2 regions of the Streptomyces sp. NPDC016459 genome follow, and region 2 is predicted to be linked to the other one. Evidence: riboswitches for the same ligand, from Rfam matches in the RefSeq annotation. Region 2 holds a riboswitch; the other holds the start of a gene.

Region 1 (7,279 bases), on a different contig from region 2:
CCGCCCCCTGGCGACACGTCCGATAACGTCTCAGGGGACGCGGCAGTCGGCCGGTGCCCCCGCCCGGAAGGATCTCCATGCCCCTAGAAGGCGACTACGAGCCCAGCCCCTCGACGTGGGTGCGTGAACAGGTCGAGCTGTACGAATCGTCCGGCGGCACCCAGGGCACGACCATGCGTGGCCTGCCCGTCGTCCTGGTCACGACCGTCGGAGCGAAGAGCGGCAAGCTGCGCAAGACCCCGCTCATGCGGGTCGAGCACGAGGGCGCGTACGCGCTCGTGGCCTCGAACGGCGGGGCGGTGAAGCACCCTGTCTGGTACCACAACCTCGTCGCCTCGCCGCTCGTGGAACTCCGCGACGGCACGCGCGCGTGGGATATGAAGGCCCGTCTGGTCACGGGCGAGGAACACCGGGCCTGGTGGGAGCGGGCCGTCGCCGCGTTCCCCGACTACGCGGACTACCAGCGCAAGACCGAGCGGGAGATCCCCGTCTTCGTCGTCGAGCGGACCGACTAGGAGCGAGCGGGCAAGGGCGGCCCGGAGGCGTCCGCCGCTCGGGGCTTCCGGGCCGGTCCTGTCCCCGCCCTCGTCAGGGCCACCCCCACCAGGACGACCGCCATGCCCGCCACCACCCGTGCCGTCAGCGGCTCGCCGAGGACCAGCGCGCCGAGGGTCACGGAGACCACCGGCAGCAGGTAGCCGACCGTGGCGGCGGCGGTCGGGCCCTCGTCGGCGATCATCCGGTAGTTCAGGTGGAACGTGAGGCCGGTGGCGAAGATCCCGAGGACGACGACGGCGAGGATCCCCGCCCAGGTCACCGTCGCCGACCCGCCGACCGCGAGGGCGGGCGTGCTCAGGCCGGTCGCCGTGAGGAGTTGCGCGGCGGACAGCGCCAGAGGCGCGGTGCGCCGACCGGTGAGGTGGCGGGCCATGTACGCGAAGGCCACGGCGTAGCTGGCGGAGGCGCCGAGGAGCGCGAGGGCGCCCCAGCTCATCAAGCCGGAGCCGTGGCTCCAGGGCGCGAAGATCAGCAGGACGCCGGCGAAGCCGAGCACGAGGCCGGCCGACCGGGCGGCGCGCAGGGGGCCCTCGGTGCGCAGGGCAAGGCCGATGACGAGTGACCAGAGTGGAGTGGTGGCGTTGAGGACGCCCGCGACCCCGCTGTCCACGGTCTGCTCGCCGATCGAGAAGAGCAGGAACGGCAGCGCGTTGCAGAAGAAGGCGGCGACGACGAGCCGCCCCCAGGTGGCCCGGTCCCGGGGCAGCCGCTGTCCCGCCCCGTAGGCGAGCGCGAGGAGCACCGCCGCGCCGAGCAGGCAGCGGACGAAGGTGATCCATCCCGGGGTGAGGCCCTCGTTGAGGGAGATCTTGATCCAGAGGAAGCCCGAGCCCCAGAGCAGGGCCAGCACGCCCATGCGTATCGCCGATGTCATGTCCTCACGGTCCTTCACCCCATCCAACAGGACAAGCGATGGTTCGTGTATCCAGCGTTAAGCTGTGCTACATGCTGGATGTGAGACGTCTGCAGGTGCTCCGGGCCGTGGTGAGCAGTGGTTCCGTCACCGCCGCCGCCGCGCACCTGGGTTACACGCCCTCCGCCGTGAGTCAGCAGATCGGTGTCCTGGAGAAGGAGGCCGGTATCGCGCTGCTCGAACGGTTCGGCCGGGGCGTGCGGCCGACCGCCGCCGGGCGGCTGCTCACCGAGCACGCCGCCGTCATCGCCCGTCAGGTCGCGGAGGCCGAGACCGCGCTCGCCGATCTGCGGGCGGGCCGTACCGGCCACATCTCGGTCCGCTACTTCGCGACGGCCGGCGCGGATCTCGTCGCGCCCGCCCTGGCCCGTTTCCGCGTCGAACACCCGCGCGTACGCGTCGAGTTGAGGATCGCCGACGGCGCTCCCGACGAGGACGCGGACCTCACCCTGGTCGTACGTCCCCGGAGCGGTGGCCCCGGCACGCCGGGCGACGGGCTCCGGCTCGTCCATCTGCTCGACGACCCCTACCGGGCCGTGCTGCCCAAGGGCCACCCGCTCGCCGTCCGCCGCACCGCCGTGGACCTGGCCGAGCTGGCCGCCGAACCCTGGGTCGGCAGCGAGCGCCCCGGCCCGTGCCTCGACGCGGTCATGGACGCATGCGCGGCGGCCGGGTTCACCCCGGCCATCGCGGTGGAGTGCGAGGAGTACGCCACCGCGCAGGGCTTCGTCGCGGCCGGTCTCGGTGTCAGCCTGATCCCCCTGATGGGCCTGGGCAGCCGCCACCCGAACGTGGTCGTCCGCAAGGTCCGGGGTCCGGAGCCGGTCCGCGCGATCCACGCGGCGGTGCGGGAGTCCTCGCTCAGCCTGCCCGCCGTACAGGGGCTCCTCACGGCGCTCCGGCAGGTGTGAGCGGACGGGACGGGGCGGCGATCCCGCGGTCGCCCCTCGGCCGTACGGCGGGTAGCGGTCAGCGGCCGGCGTGCGCGGCGCGGTGGATCGCGGCGTCGAGGAGGGCGAGGGCGTCGGCGGCGGTACGGCCGGGTGCCCGGTTCCAGGGCCCGATCAGCTCCCGCCATCCCCGTGACCGCAGTTCGGCCATGATCCAGGCGGCTGCCTCGTTCATCGTGGTCTCACCGCCGTAGCCGAGGCGGTGCGCTGCGAGCAGGGCGCCGCAGACGCATCGGGCTCCTCGCGCGTCCCGCAGTCTGTACGGGGCGTTCTGCCAGCCCCATTCCGTCAGGACGAGGCGCGCGTAGCCGAGGTGGACCGAGGGGCGCAGTTCGGGCTGGCCGATTCGGCGCCAGGCGTGCAGCCGGTCGGGCAGCAGGGCGCCGATCCGGCCGGGGAGCCGGCGTTCGACGGGGAGGGGCGGCGGCAGTGCGTCGAGCGCGTCGGCGACGAGGCGGTCCACCGGCAGGGTGAGCAGAGCCCGCCATCTCTCGGGGTCCGGCGCGGTGCCGGGCGTGGGCACGGATGGGTCCGCGGGCGACGGGGAGGCGGTCCAGTCCGTGACGATCCGCTGCCAGGTGGCGCTCTCGTAGAGGGCGGCGGCCTCGCGGTCGAGGGTGTCGGGGTCGATCAGGGCGGCGGAGGGGGACATCCGTGCGGCTCCTCGGTCGGGGGCACCATCCTTCACGACGAATGTCGGCTTTGCGTGTTATGCCCTTGAGCGCCCCTTCGATCGACACCCCCTTTCCGGAGAATTTCCCCATAAGCAGAATTAAGGAGCATATTCGGACAATAGATCCCTGGTGACGCGACTCACTTCCCCGGGCACTCCCCCGCCTCGCGAGCCGACGCGAGGCGGGCCCCGCAAGGGAGTTCGGCGGTCCGGAAGAACGGGTGATCTTGAATTCGGTGAATTCCGTGATCCTTTCACCGGGAACGCACCACCACTCCCCTTGTCCTTTTCAGCATTACTGGCCTACGGTCACCTCCATTCGAGCGGATCGCCGAATCCTGCCACCGCTCGAAATACCTCACTTTCACCCGACGGCAGGAGCGGGGGACCCACGAATACGCCGACCCGGATTCCGGATCGGCTCGGGGTGAAGCCGCGTGCGCGCGGCCGGACATCTCCAGTCCGAACCCGACAGCTCACCCCGCAGGCGCCGGAGAGGAAACCCCCATGCCTGCACACGGTAAGCACCGCCGCCCCCGACGCCACGCTGTTTCGCGTGGACTCGCCCTGGTCGGAACGGGTGGGGCCGCCCTGGCTCTCCCGCTGATCACCCCCGCCACATCCGGCGCCGCGCCCGTCTCCGGAGCCCCGGACCTGGCCGCCCGCCCCGCCGCCGCCCTCGTCGCTCACGCCGCCGCACCGGCCGCGGCCAAGGCTCCCGGCGCCCCCGCCGCAGCCCGCACCTATACGGTCGTCAGCGGTGACTCGCTTTCCCTGATCGCCCAGAAGAAGGGAATTCAGGGCGGCTGGAAGACTCTTTATAAGATCAACCGGAGCGCGGTGGGTGACAATCCGTCACTTATCCGTCCGGGCCTTGAACTGACGCTCGGTCGGGATTCCGCGAAGACCACCGCCGCGCAGAAGAAGACCGGTTCGACCGATCGGGCGAGCCGCTCCGAGCGCCGCGCGGCCGCCCCGGCCGTCGCGAAGGCCACGGGCGCCTCCGCGGCGCAGGCCGCTCCCGCCGCCGCTCCCGTCAAGGCCGCCCCGGCCGCCGCCGTCCAGTACACGAACAACCTCGACGGCTGGATCCGGGAGTCGCTGGACATCATGGCCCAGCGCGGCATCCCCGGTTCCTACGACGGAATCCTGCGCAACATCATGCGCGAGTCGTCCGGCAACCCCCGGGCGATCAACAACTGGGACTCCAACGCCGTGGCCGGAACCCCCTCGAAGGGCCTCCTCCAGGTGATCCAGCCGACCTTCGACGCCTACCACGTACCGGGCACGTCGACGGACCTCTACGACCCGGTCGCCAACATCACCGCCGCCTGCAACTACGCGGCCGACCGTTACGGCTCCATCGACAACGTCAACGGACCCTACTGATCCCGGAAGTGCCGGGTGAACCAGGCGGCGGCGAGCTCCGCCACCTCCTCCAGGGCACCCGGCTCCTCGAACAGATGAGTGGCCCCGGCCACGACGGCCAGCCGGTTCTCGCACCGCAGCCGGGCCCCGGCCCGTCGGTTGAGGTCGAGGACGAGCGCGTCCCCGCCTCCCACGATGAGCAGCGTCGGAGCCCTGACCTGGGCCAGGTGATCGGCCGCGAGGTCGGGGCGGCCACCGCGTGAGACGACGGCGGCCACGGAGGACGCGGGAGCGGCCGCCGCCCACAGGGCGGCGGCCGCTCCCGTGCTCGCCCCGAAGTAGCCGAGCGGGAGGCCGCCGCTGCCGGGCCGAGCGGTGAGCCACTCCGTGGCGTCGGCAAGCCGGCCCGCGAGCAGCGGGGTGTCGAAGACACGGGCCCGGTCGCCCGCCTCCGCCTCGGTGAGGAGGTCGAAGAGGAGCGTTCCGAGACCCGCCCGGTTGAGCGCCGCCGCGACCGCGCGGTTACGGGGGCTGCGCCGGCCGCTGCCGCTCCCGTGGGCGAACAGGACGATGCCGGCGGCCTCCTCGGGCACCGCGAGCCGTCCGGTGAGCGTGGCTCCGGTGACCGGGACGCGTACGTCCGTCTCGTGGACCACCGGGCCGCGCGTGGCCCGGTTCCGGTCCAGGCAGGCGATGACCTCGGCGTCGGGGGTCTGCGTGAAGTCCCGGTAGAACTGTCCGATCGCGTAGAACAGCTCCGGAGTGTGGACGCTGAGGGTCTCGTCGGCCTCACCGCCGAGCCGGGCCGTCCAGCCCGGCGGGGCGACCGGGACCGCGAGGACGATCCGGGCGGCGCCCCTGGCGCGTACCACCCGGCAGGCCGCCAGGGCCGTGGCGCCGGTCGCGAGACCGTCGTCGACGACGAGGACCGTCCGCCCTTCGAGCGGCACGGAGGGCCTGCTGCCCCGGTAGCGCGTGGCCCGCCGGTCGAGCTCGGCGAGCTCGCGCCGCTCCACGGCCGCGAGATCGCGCGCGTCCGCGCCGGTCTCGCGCATCACCCGCTCGTTGACCACCCGGACACCACCCTCGCCGAGCGCGCCCATCGCGAGTTCCGGCTGGCGGGGCAGTCCCAGCTTCCGTACGAGACAGATGTCGAGCGGCGCGTCGAGGGCGTCGGCGACCTCGGCGGCCACCGGCACACCACCGCGCGGGAGACCGAGCACCACGACGTCCAGGCCCTTGAGATGGCCGAGTCGGGTGGCGAGCTGCCGGCCCGCGTCGATCCGGTCGCTGAAGTACATGGCCGCCGCCTTTCCGCCTGCGCGGCTCCGGCCCGGGACGAGCGGAATGCCCGTCCCCCTGCCCGTGTCTCCAGGGTAGACGCGTCGGCGACGGCGGCCGGGTCGGCGGCGAGGGGCCCGTCAGGCGGCGAGGAAGGCCTCGATGGCCTCGGCGAGGGCCTGCGGGGTCTCCTCGGGCGCGTAGTGGCCGGCGTCCTTGAGGACTTCGAGGCGCGCGTTCGGGTACCAGCGCAGCCAGGTGGCCTCCATCGCCTCGCTGCCGAGCGCGGGGTCGTGGGCGCCGACGACGAGCAGGACGGGGGTGGGGTTGTCGCGGACGCGCTCGTGGAAGTCGGTGCGGGACCAGGAGTCCAGGTAGGCGCGGAAGGCGGTCGCGGAGGACCGTCCGACGGAGCGTTCGACGAGGGTGCTCAGCCAGGCGTCGTCGTAGCGGCCGCCGGTGGTGGTGTCGATGATCGCACGCCGGTTCGCCGGGTCCTCGGCGGCTCCGGCGAACAGCTCCCAGGTCTCGCCGTCCAGGGGGAACCCGGCAGCCGACACCGGCGAGATGCCCACGATCGAGCGGACGCGGTCGGGGGCGTCGAGCAGCATCAGCTGTGCCGCCTTGCCACCCATCGAGTGACCGATGACGGAGAAGGAGTCCCAGCCGAGGTCGTCGGCGACCGCGAGGGCGTCGGCGGCGACCTCCTCCATCGTGTAGGCGCCGGCGCGGTCGAGCGCCTCGCCGTAGCCGCGGCAGTCGACGAACGCGTAGGAGTGGGCGGCGTCCTGGAGGTGGGCGCGGAGCGGGGCGAAGCTGGTGCGGTCGCCGAACCAGTTGTGCAGCACGAGGGCGCGCCGAGGGCCGTCGCCCTGTACGTCGTACGGAAGAACGCGGTCCGTCATCGTGCCCCCTGAGCGCGAGATGGTGGGTGGCGCGCCGCGCGACTGCGGGCACGGTCGACTACTGAGTGTGACGGGACGGGCGCGCGCGGTCAAGGGTGCAGGGAGGAAGGCCTGGCTCGGGATGCAGGGCGTTTCCGGTCGGGGGCATGCTGACTGTGTGACTTCGCACGGCACGTCCGGCCCCGGCCCGGTCGGCGCAACCGGGCGTCCGTCCGGGACAGCAGCCCCGGACGGGCCTGCTTCGGGCGCGCTGACCTGGGCGCTCGCGGAGGCCGCGCTCCGGACCGTCGAGGAGGTCGGCGGCTACGCGGGCGGGGTGTACCTGCGTTCCGGAACGACGGGGCTGCTGAAGCTCGCGGTCCTGGTGGGACTGCCGGGGCCCTTGTTCCGTCCGTGGTGGCGGATGCACGAGAACCGCCCGTTTCCGGTGGCCGAGGTGCATCGCTCGGGCCAGTCCGTCCACCTCGCCGACGTCGAGGAGGCGATGCGGAGGTTCCCCCAGCTGGTGGCGAGCCTTCCGTTCCCCTTCGCCTCGCTGTACGCCCCGGTCGTCGCGGGCCGTGAGCGGTTCGGGGTCCTCATGGCACTGCGGGCGCCGACCCCCGGGGTCGCGGTGGACGCCCGGGACCGG
Region 2 (7,279 bases):
CCGTCGGACCGCGCCCGCTCGCCACCAGACAGACCCGCTTGGCCCCGCCCGCGACGCCCGCCGCGGCGGCCTGGGACGCCTCGTCCGGCTTCAGCCAGGTGTACTTGAGGATCCCCGCCTCAGAACCGAGTCGCTGGGAGCAGTACGAGCAGTCCTCCGGGCACAGCCCGGACTTCAGGTTCACCAGGTAGTTGAGCTTCACCCGGCGCCCGAACCACTGGCGGCGCACCTTCCCGGCCGCCGCCACCACATCGAGCAGTTCGTCGTCGGAGGTCGCCAGAACGGCGAGCGCTTCTTCACGGGTCGGCAGCTCGCGCCGCAGCCCCTTCTCCACCAGCGTGTTCAGCAGGTCCATAACCGCTGATCCTGGCCTACCGCCCGCCCCCGGGCCAAGGAGGATCCGAACAAACGCCTCCGTTCGAGGTGTGTGGATGGCCACATCCCGACCCCGGCACCCTGCGGTTAGGGTCTGTGCGCTGCCTACAAAAGGATCGCCGCATGCCACAGGCCGACGCCGCACGGGCCGAGGGCCCGCGCCGCACCGCGTTCGACTGGACCGACGCCGAGGCGCGCCGCCGGACGGAGGCCGGTCTCGTCCGGACGCTGCGGCCCCGGGCGGCGGAGCCGGACCTGCTCGACCTGGCGAGCAACGACTACCTCGGCCTCACCCGCCGCACGGAGGTCACCGAGGCGGCGGCCGAGGCCGCCCGGCGTTGGGGCGCGGGCTCCACCGGCTCACGGCTCGTCACCGGCACCACCCGCCTCCACACCCGTCTCGAGCGCGAACTCGCCGAGTTCTGCGGCTTCGAGGCGGCCCTCGTCCTCTCCTCCGGCTACACCGCCAACCTCGCCGCGCTGACGGCGCTCGGCGGCCGGGACTCCCTGATCGTCTCGGACGCCTCCAACCACGCCTCGATCGTCGACGGCTGCCGACTCGCACGCGCGGAGACGGCCGTCGTCCCGCACACCGACCCCGAAGCCGTACGCAAGACCCTCGACGCGCACCCGGGGCGGCGCGCCCTGGTCGTCAGCGACTCCGTGTTCTCCGTCGACGGCGACAAGGCCCCGCTGCCGGAGCTCGCCGCCGCCTGCCGCGCCCACGGCGCCGGGCTCGTCGTGGACGACGCCCACGGCCTCGGCGTCCTCGGCGAGGGGGGCAGGGGCGCCCTCCACGAGGCCGGGCTCGCGGGCGACGAGGACGTCGTGGCCACGCTGACCCTGTCCAAGTCCCTCGGCAGCCAGGGCGGCGCCGTCCTCGGCCCCGCCCGGGTGATCGAGCACCTGGTGAACGTGGCCCGCACCTTCATCTTCGACACCGGACTCGCCCCGGCCGCCGTGGGCGGCGCACTGGCGAGCCTGCGGCTGCTCGGGGCCGAGCCGGGCCTCGCCGGGCGGTCCCGCACCGTCGCCACCACGTTGCACGGCCTGCTCACCGGGGCGGGCCTCACGGCGGCCCGGCCCGACGCGGCCGTGGTGTCGGTGCGCGCCCCCTCCCCGGAGACGGCGCTGCGCTGGGCGGCGGACTGTCGTGAGCAGGGTCTCGGGGTGGGCTGCTTCCGGCCCCCTTCCGTGCCCGACGGCATCTCGCGACTGCGCCTCACGGCCCGCGCGGATCTGACGGACGCGCAGATCGAGCGCGCGGTCGAGACGATCCTGAGGACCGCACCCGTGGCCGCGCGGGAGTGATCGGGGGGTGACACCGGGCCGGGACCGCGGCCCGGCGGCGGGGGCCAAGGGCGTGTCCGGTCACCAGAGTTCACCGCTTCGGGCGACAGATGGGGACATATCTTGGTGGAACGCCGCCCGGCGCGGCACGATCGGTGGCAATCTGACGCGAAGCGCGATCCGGGGCAGCCGCCCCGGCGGGAAAGGGACAGCGTCGCCATGGCAGACCACCAGGAAGCATCCGTCACGCTGCCGAGCGACCCCGCCTCGGTCCCCACAGCCCGGCGGTACGTCGCGGACGTCCTCACCGACTGGGGACTGGACGGCGCCGCGGACATCGCGGACTCGATCCGTCTGATCGTCTCCGAGCTGGCCACCAACGCCGTCCTGCACACCCTCGGCCAGTCACCCACCTTCACGGTGGAGGTCCGGCTGGAGCGCGAGGAACGGCTCCACATCGGGATCACCGACAGCCACCCCCGCCGGCCCCGTCGCCTCCCGGCGGCGGTCCAGCAGGACAACGGCCGGGGCATGGTCATCGTCCGTGTCCTGGCGGCACAGGCGGGCGGCCGTCTCTCGGTCACACCGACCGAGGACGGCGGGAAGACGGTCTGGATCACGATCCCGTGGACCGCGGCCCCCCTGGCGAGTCACCAGGGCCTGATCCACACGTGATGCCCCAGGGCGTCCAGGGCCGGTCCGCCGGAGCAGAGGGTGCGGCGGCGCCACCGCACCCCCCCAGGACGGACCGTCAACCCCGTCGCGTCACCGGACGCGGCCGTAGTAGACCTTCGACGACCAGATCTTGTCGAGCTTCACCCAGGAGCCGGTCTTGGGCGAGTGCCAGATCCTGCCGCTGCCGGCGTAGATGCCCACGTGGTACACCCTCCCGCCGGAGTGGAAGAAGACCAGGTCCCCCTTCTGCCTGGTGGAGGCGGAGACGTGCCGAGTCTTGTTGTACTGCTGCTGCGCGGTACGTGGCAGCGACTTGCCCGCCTTCTTGTACGCGTAGAGCGTCAGACCGGAGCAGTCGAACCTTGAGGGCCCGGCGCTCCCGTACCGGTAGGGAGCCCCCTTCTTGGCGGCGGCGATGCTCAGTGCCTTGTTCGCGTGCGTGGTGGCTGCCTGGGCCTCCGACGCCGCTCCGGGTGCGAGCAGCGTGCCGCCGACGGCGGCGAGGGTGAGAGCCGAGACGGCTCCGGCCCGGGACAGCAGGGACGGGACGTGCATCTGCGCAGTCATGCGCAACCCTTCGTCAGCCGCCTGTGAAGGATGACCTGTCGGGTTCGGGCAGGCGAAGATGCCCGGCCGCTGGCGCGGCTTCACCCCAAGGGACGGCCCCGCTGTCGGAACAGCGCGTACGCCCCGCAAAAATCGGGTCCTCCACTCCTGCCGATCCAATCCTGTCGACCAGACGTCCGGGACAGCGGCAGGACTCGGCGTCCGCCCGGACCGCCCCGCCGCGGCGGCGGGGGCTTGTCGTCGACAGGGATCTTGACCCATATCCGGGGTGAAATCCGAGCTGAAACAGCGATATGTGAGGCTACTCACGACTGATCCGTTCGGGTGGACAGGACGCTTTCGTGATCTCCGTAGGTGCGGCCAACGAGCCCCGCACCAGGGGTGGAACGCCCCGTTCCGCCAAATGTGTACACCTGCCCCGCAACTCGCCCGGGTTATTTATCGACTCGTCGACTACGCCGAACGAGGGGGTGTTTCTGCGCCACATGTGGGCCGTACGGACCTGGACACGACACGACGGAATGTCAACTTTCCCGTGGCTCCCTGCCGGTGACCCGACCTGTTCTGCGCTCCCCGTCCAGCACCCGCAGCACACGCGCCAAATTGTCCGCGTGGACCTCACTCTCGCCCCGCGCGTGCATGAGCGTCAGGGCCTCGCGCAGTGCCTCGGCCCGGCCCACCAGGGCCTGTGCCGCCCGTGATGCCCCATAGGTGTGCGTACCTCGGGACGGATGGAACTCCCGAGCAGGTCGACGACTCGGCGAACGCCCCGGCCACCAGGGCGCGGAGGCGGAGCAGTTCGCGCGCGTGGAGGCCGAGGTCGCTCGGCTGCCCCCGCAGGGGCTCGACGAGGGCGGGCTGGCGGAGCGTGTTCCGGGCGCCGGGGAGCATCAGCCGCTTGCCCGGGGTGCCGGCGGCGAGCAGGAGTGCGGCGGTGGAAACCGCCTGACCCGGACAGGTGGTCTCCACGTCGCAGTGGAGCGAGCGCATCGTGTCGTGGATCGCGGTCGTCGCGGTGATCGAGCCGGCCCGGGGAGCGCAGGTAGAGCGAGACGTCCTGTCGCGGTGCCGCGTGGTCCAGATACAGGATCCGGGCGATGACGTCGCCGGCCGAGGTCTCGTCGATCGGTGTGGCGAGGAAGACGATCCGGGACGCGAGGAGCCTGGAGTAGGGGTCGAGGGTGTCTGCGCCGCTGACCTGGAGGGACTCGAATCGGCCGAGGGCCCGCCGGCGAGCAGGTGGTCAGCTCGGTCTTCACCTTCCACCGGCTCGACTCCGCTTCCGGCGAACAGGACCGCTTCGGTCTCGCCGCACGCCACCGCGAGCCCGGCGCCTCGTAGAGGCGGGCGCGGATCCACGGCAGACGGGCCGGCGCCGGCCCCGGCCGACCGGACGATCATGGAAACGCAAAGCCGCAGTTAACGAGCCGGAAAAACTTCCGCCCTAACGTGCATGTCTGACCGCGTGCCGCGTCTCGGCAGCTCGACAGTGTGGTGACGGTCGATAGGGTCCGCAGCTGTCCGGGTGTGTCCCGGTCGACGACTGTGAGGTGGAAGAGTGCAACTGAGCCCGCACGAACAGGAACGCCTGCTCATCCATGTGGCGGCGGACGTGGCCGAGAAGCGCCGGGCCAGGGGAGTGCGGCTCAATCACCCCGAGGCCGTCGCGCTCCTCACCTCCCACATCCTCGAAGGCGCCCGCGACGGCCGTACCGTCGCCGAGCTGATGGCCTCCGGGCGCACCGTCCTCACCCGCGAGGACGTCATGGACGGCATCCCCGAGATGATCCACGACGTCCAGGTCGAGGCCACCTTCCCCGACGGCACGAAGCTCGTCACCGTCCACGACCCCATCGTCTGAGCGGGCCGCCGATGATCCCCGGAGAGATCCTGTACGCGGACGGCCCCGTCACCCTCAACGAGGGGCGACCCGTCACCCGCCTGACCGTGCTCAACGCCGCCGACCGGCCCGTCCAGGTCGGCTCCCACTACCACTTCGCCGAGGTCAACCCCGGTCTGGAGTTCGACCGGTCCGCCGCGCACGGACGACGACTCCACATCGCCGCCGGCACCGCCGTCCGCTTCGAACCCGGCATCCCGGTCGAGGTCGAACTCGTCCCCCTGGCAGGCCGCCGGATCGTGCCCGGCCTGCGCGGCGAGACGGCAGGCCCCCTCGACACCACCGACCTCACCGCACAGCACCAGGACGGCGACCATGCCTGACCTCCACCGCGCCGTGTACGCCGACCTGTTCGGCCCCACCACCGGCGACCGCGTCCGGCTCGCCGACACCGACCTCCTCGTCGAGATCGAGGAGGACCGCAGCGGCGGCCCCGGCCGCGCCGGCGACGAGGCCGTCTTCGGCGGCGGCAAGGTCATCCGCGAGTCCATGGGCCAGGCCCGCACCACCCGCGCCGAGGGCGCCCCCGACACCGTGATCACCGGCGCCGTCGTCATCGACCACTGGGGCGTCGTCAAGGCCGACATCGGCATCAGGGACGGCCGTATCACCGCCCTCGGCAAGGCCGGCAACCCCGACACCATGGACGGCGTCCACCCCGACCTCGTGATCGGCCCCGAGACCGAGATCATCGTCGGCAACGGCAGGATCGTCACCGCGGGCGCCGTCGACGCCCACGTCCACTTCATCTCGCCCACCGTCGTCGAGCAGGCCCTCGCCACCGGCGTCACCACCCTGGTCGGCGGCGGCACCGGACCGGCCGAGGGCACCAAGGCGACCACGGTCACGCCCGGCCCCTGGCACACGGCCCGGATGTTCGAGGCCCTGGACACCTTCCCCGTCAACATCGGCCTGCTCGGCAAGGGCAACACGATGTCCCGGGAGGCCATGCACTCCCAACTCCGGGGCGGCGCCCTCGGATTCAAGATCCACGAGGACTGGGGTGCGACCCCGGCCGTCATCGACGCCTGCCTGTCCGTCTGCGAGGAGACCGGCGCCCAGCTCGCCATCCACACCGACACCCTGAACGAAGCCGGTTTCGTCGGCGACACCCTCGCCGCCATCGCCGGGCGCACCGTCCACGCGTACCACACCGAGGGCGCCGGAGGCGGGCACGCCCCCGACATCATCACGGTCGTCTCCGAGCCGTACGTCCTGCCCAGCTCCACCAACCCGACCCGGCCGCACACCGTCAACACCATCGAGGAACACCTCGACATGCTGATGGTCTGCCACCACCTCAACCCGGCCGTCCCCGAGGACCTCGCCTTCGCGGAGTCCCGCATCCGGCCCTCCACCATCGCCGCCGAGGACGTCCTCCACGACCTGGGCGCGATCTCGATCATCTCCTCCGACTCCCAGGCCATGGGCCGGATCGGCGAGGTGATCATGCGCACCTGGCAGACCGCCCACGTCATGAAGAAGCGCCGCGGCGCCCTGCCCGGGGACGGCCGCGCCGACAACCACCGGGTGCGCCGCTACGTCGCCAAGTACACGATCAACCCGGCCGTCGCCCAGGGCATGGACCACCTCATCGGCTCGGTCGAGCCCGGCAAGCTCGCCGATCTGGTCCTCTGGGAGCCCGCCTTCTTCGGCGTCAAACCGCTCGTCGTCGTCAAGGGCGGCCAGATCGCGTACGCGCAGATGGGCGACGCCAACGCCTCCATCCCCACCCCCCAGCCGATCCTGCCCCGCCCGATGTTCGGCGCGCTCGGCAGGGCCGCGGCGGCCGGCTCGGTCAACTTCGTCGCCCGGGCGGCCATCGAGGACGACCTGCCGCGCAGGCTCGGTCTCCACAAGGAGTTCACCCCCATCGGCTCCACCCGGCGGGTCACCAAGGCCGACATGCGCGAGAACGACGCCCTGCCCCGGGTCGAGGTCGACGCCGACACCTTCACGGTGACCATCGACGGCGAAGCGGTCGAGCCCGCGCCCGCGGCGGAACTGCCCATGGCCCAGCGCTACTTCCTCTTCTGACGGCGCGCGCCTCCATGACACGCTCCGCACTCCTCGTCCTCGCCGACGGACGCTTCCCCGCCGGTGGGCACGCCCACTCCGGCGGCGCCGAGGCCGCCGTCAGGGCCGGCCGCATCAAGGACGCCGCCGGACTCGAGGCCTTCTGCCGGGGCCGGCTGCACACCACGGGCCTCACCTCGGCCGCGCTCGCCGCCGGCGCCGCGTACGGACTCGACCCGGTCGAACTCGACGTGGCGGCCGACGCCCGCACCCCCTCGCCCGCCCTGCGCGCCAGTGCCCGCAGACTCGGCCGCCAGCTGATGCGGGCCGCCCGCGCCACCTGGCCGAGCCCCGCACTCGACGCGCTCGCGACCGCGTTCCCGCGCGGCGCCCACCAGCCCGTCGTCCTCGGCACCACCGCCCTGGCCGCCGGGCTCGGCCCCGAGGACGCCGCCC

Evidence for each region. A riboswitch is a leader RNA that binds a small molecule or an ion and turns the genes downstream of it on or off. The one in region 2 is predicted to bind cyclic di-AMP.
Region 1: linked by a shared signal. The riboswitch ahead of ABZ567_RS18500 (transglycosylase SLT domain-containing protein) and the one ahead of ABZ567_RS19635 (C40 family peptidase) in region 2 are both predicted to bind cyclic di-AMP.

What each region holds. Positions count from the first base shown of each region.
Region 1 covers NZ_JBEYCR010000006.1:404,012-411,290, reverse strand. Annotated here, with positions in the region: gene ABZ567_RS18520 (nitroreductase family deazaflavin-dependent oxidoreductase) at 78-515, shown strand; gene ABZ567_RS18515 (DMT family transporter) at 512-1,432, opposite strand; gene ABZ567_RS18510 (LysR substrate-binding domain-containing protein) at 1,504-2,382, shown strand; gene ABZ567_RS18505 (hypothetical protein) at 2,441-3,073, opposite strand; cyclic di-AMP (ydaO/yuaA leader) riboswitch at 3,414-3,597, shown strand; gene ABZ567_RS18500 (transglycosylase SLT domain-containing protein) at 3,602-4,483, shown strand; gene ABZ567_RS18495 (alpha/beta family hydrolase) at 4,477-5,763, opposite strand; gene ABZ567_RS18490 (alpha/beta hydrolase) at 5,884-6,648, opposite strand; gene ABZ567_RS18485 (SpoIIE family protein phosphatase) at 6,770-7,279, shown strand, end outside.
Region 2 covers NZ_JBEYCR010000007.1:225,565-232,843, reverse strand. Annotated here, with positions in the region: gene bioB (biotin synthase BioB) at 1-355, opposite strand, end outside; gene ABZ567_RS19645 (8-amino-7-oxononanoate synthase) at 499-1,686, shown strand; gene ABZ567_RS19640 (ATP-binding protein) at 1,885-2,340, shown strand; gene ABZ567_RS19635 (C40 family peptidase) at 2,431-2,907, opposite strand; cyclic di-AMP (ydaO/yuaA leader) riboswitch at 2,911-3,117, opposite strand; partial or broken gene ABZ567_RS19630 (hypothetical protein) at 3,432-3,664, opposite strand; partial or broken gene ABZ567_RS19625 (ATP-dependent Clp protease proteolytic subunit) at 3,688-4,102, opposite strand; gene ABZ567_RS19620 (urease subunit gamma) at 4,466-4,768, shown strand; gene ABZ567_RS19615 (urease subunit beta) at 4,780-5,130, shown strand; gene ABZ567_RS19610 (urease subunit alpha) at 5,123-6,844, shown strand; gene ABZ567_RS19605 (urease accessory UreF family protein) at 6,859-7,279, shown strand, end outside.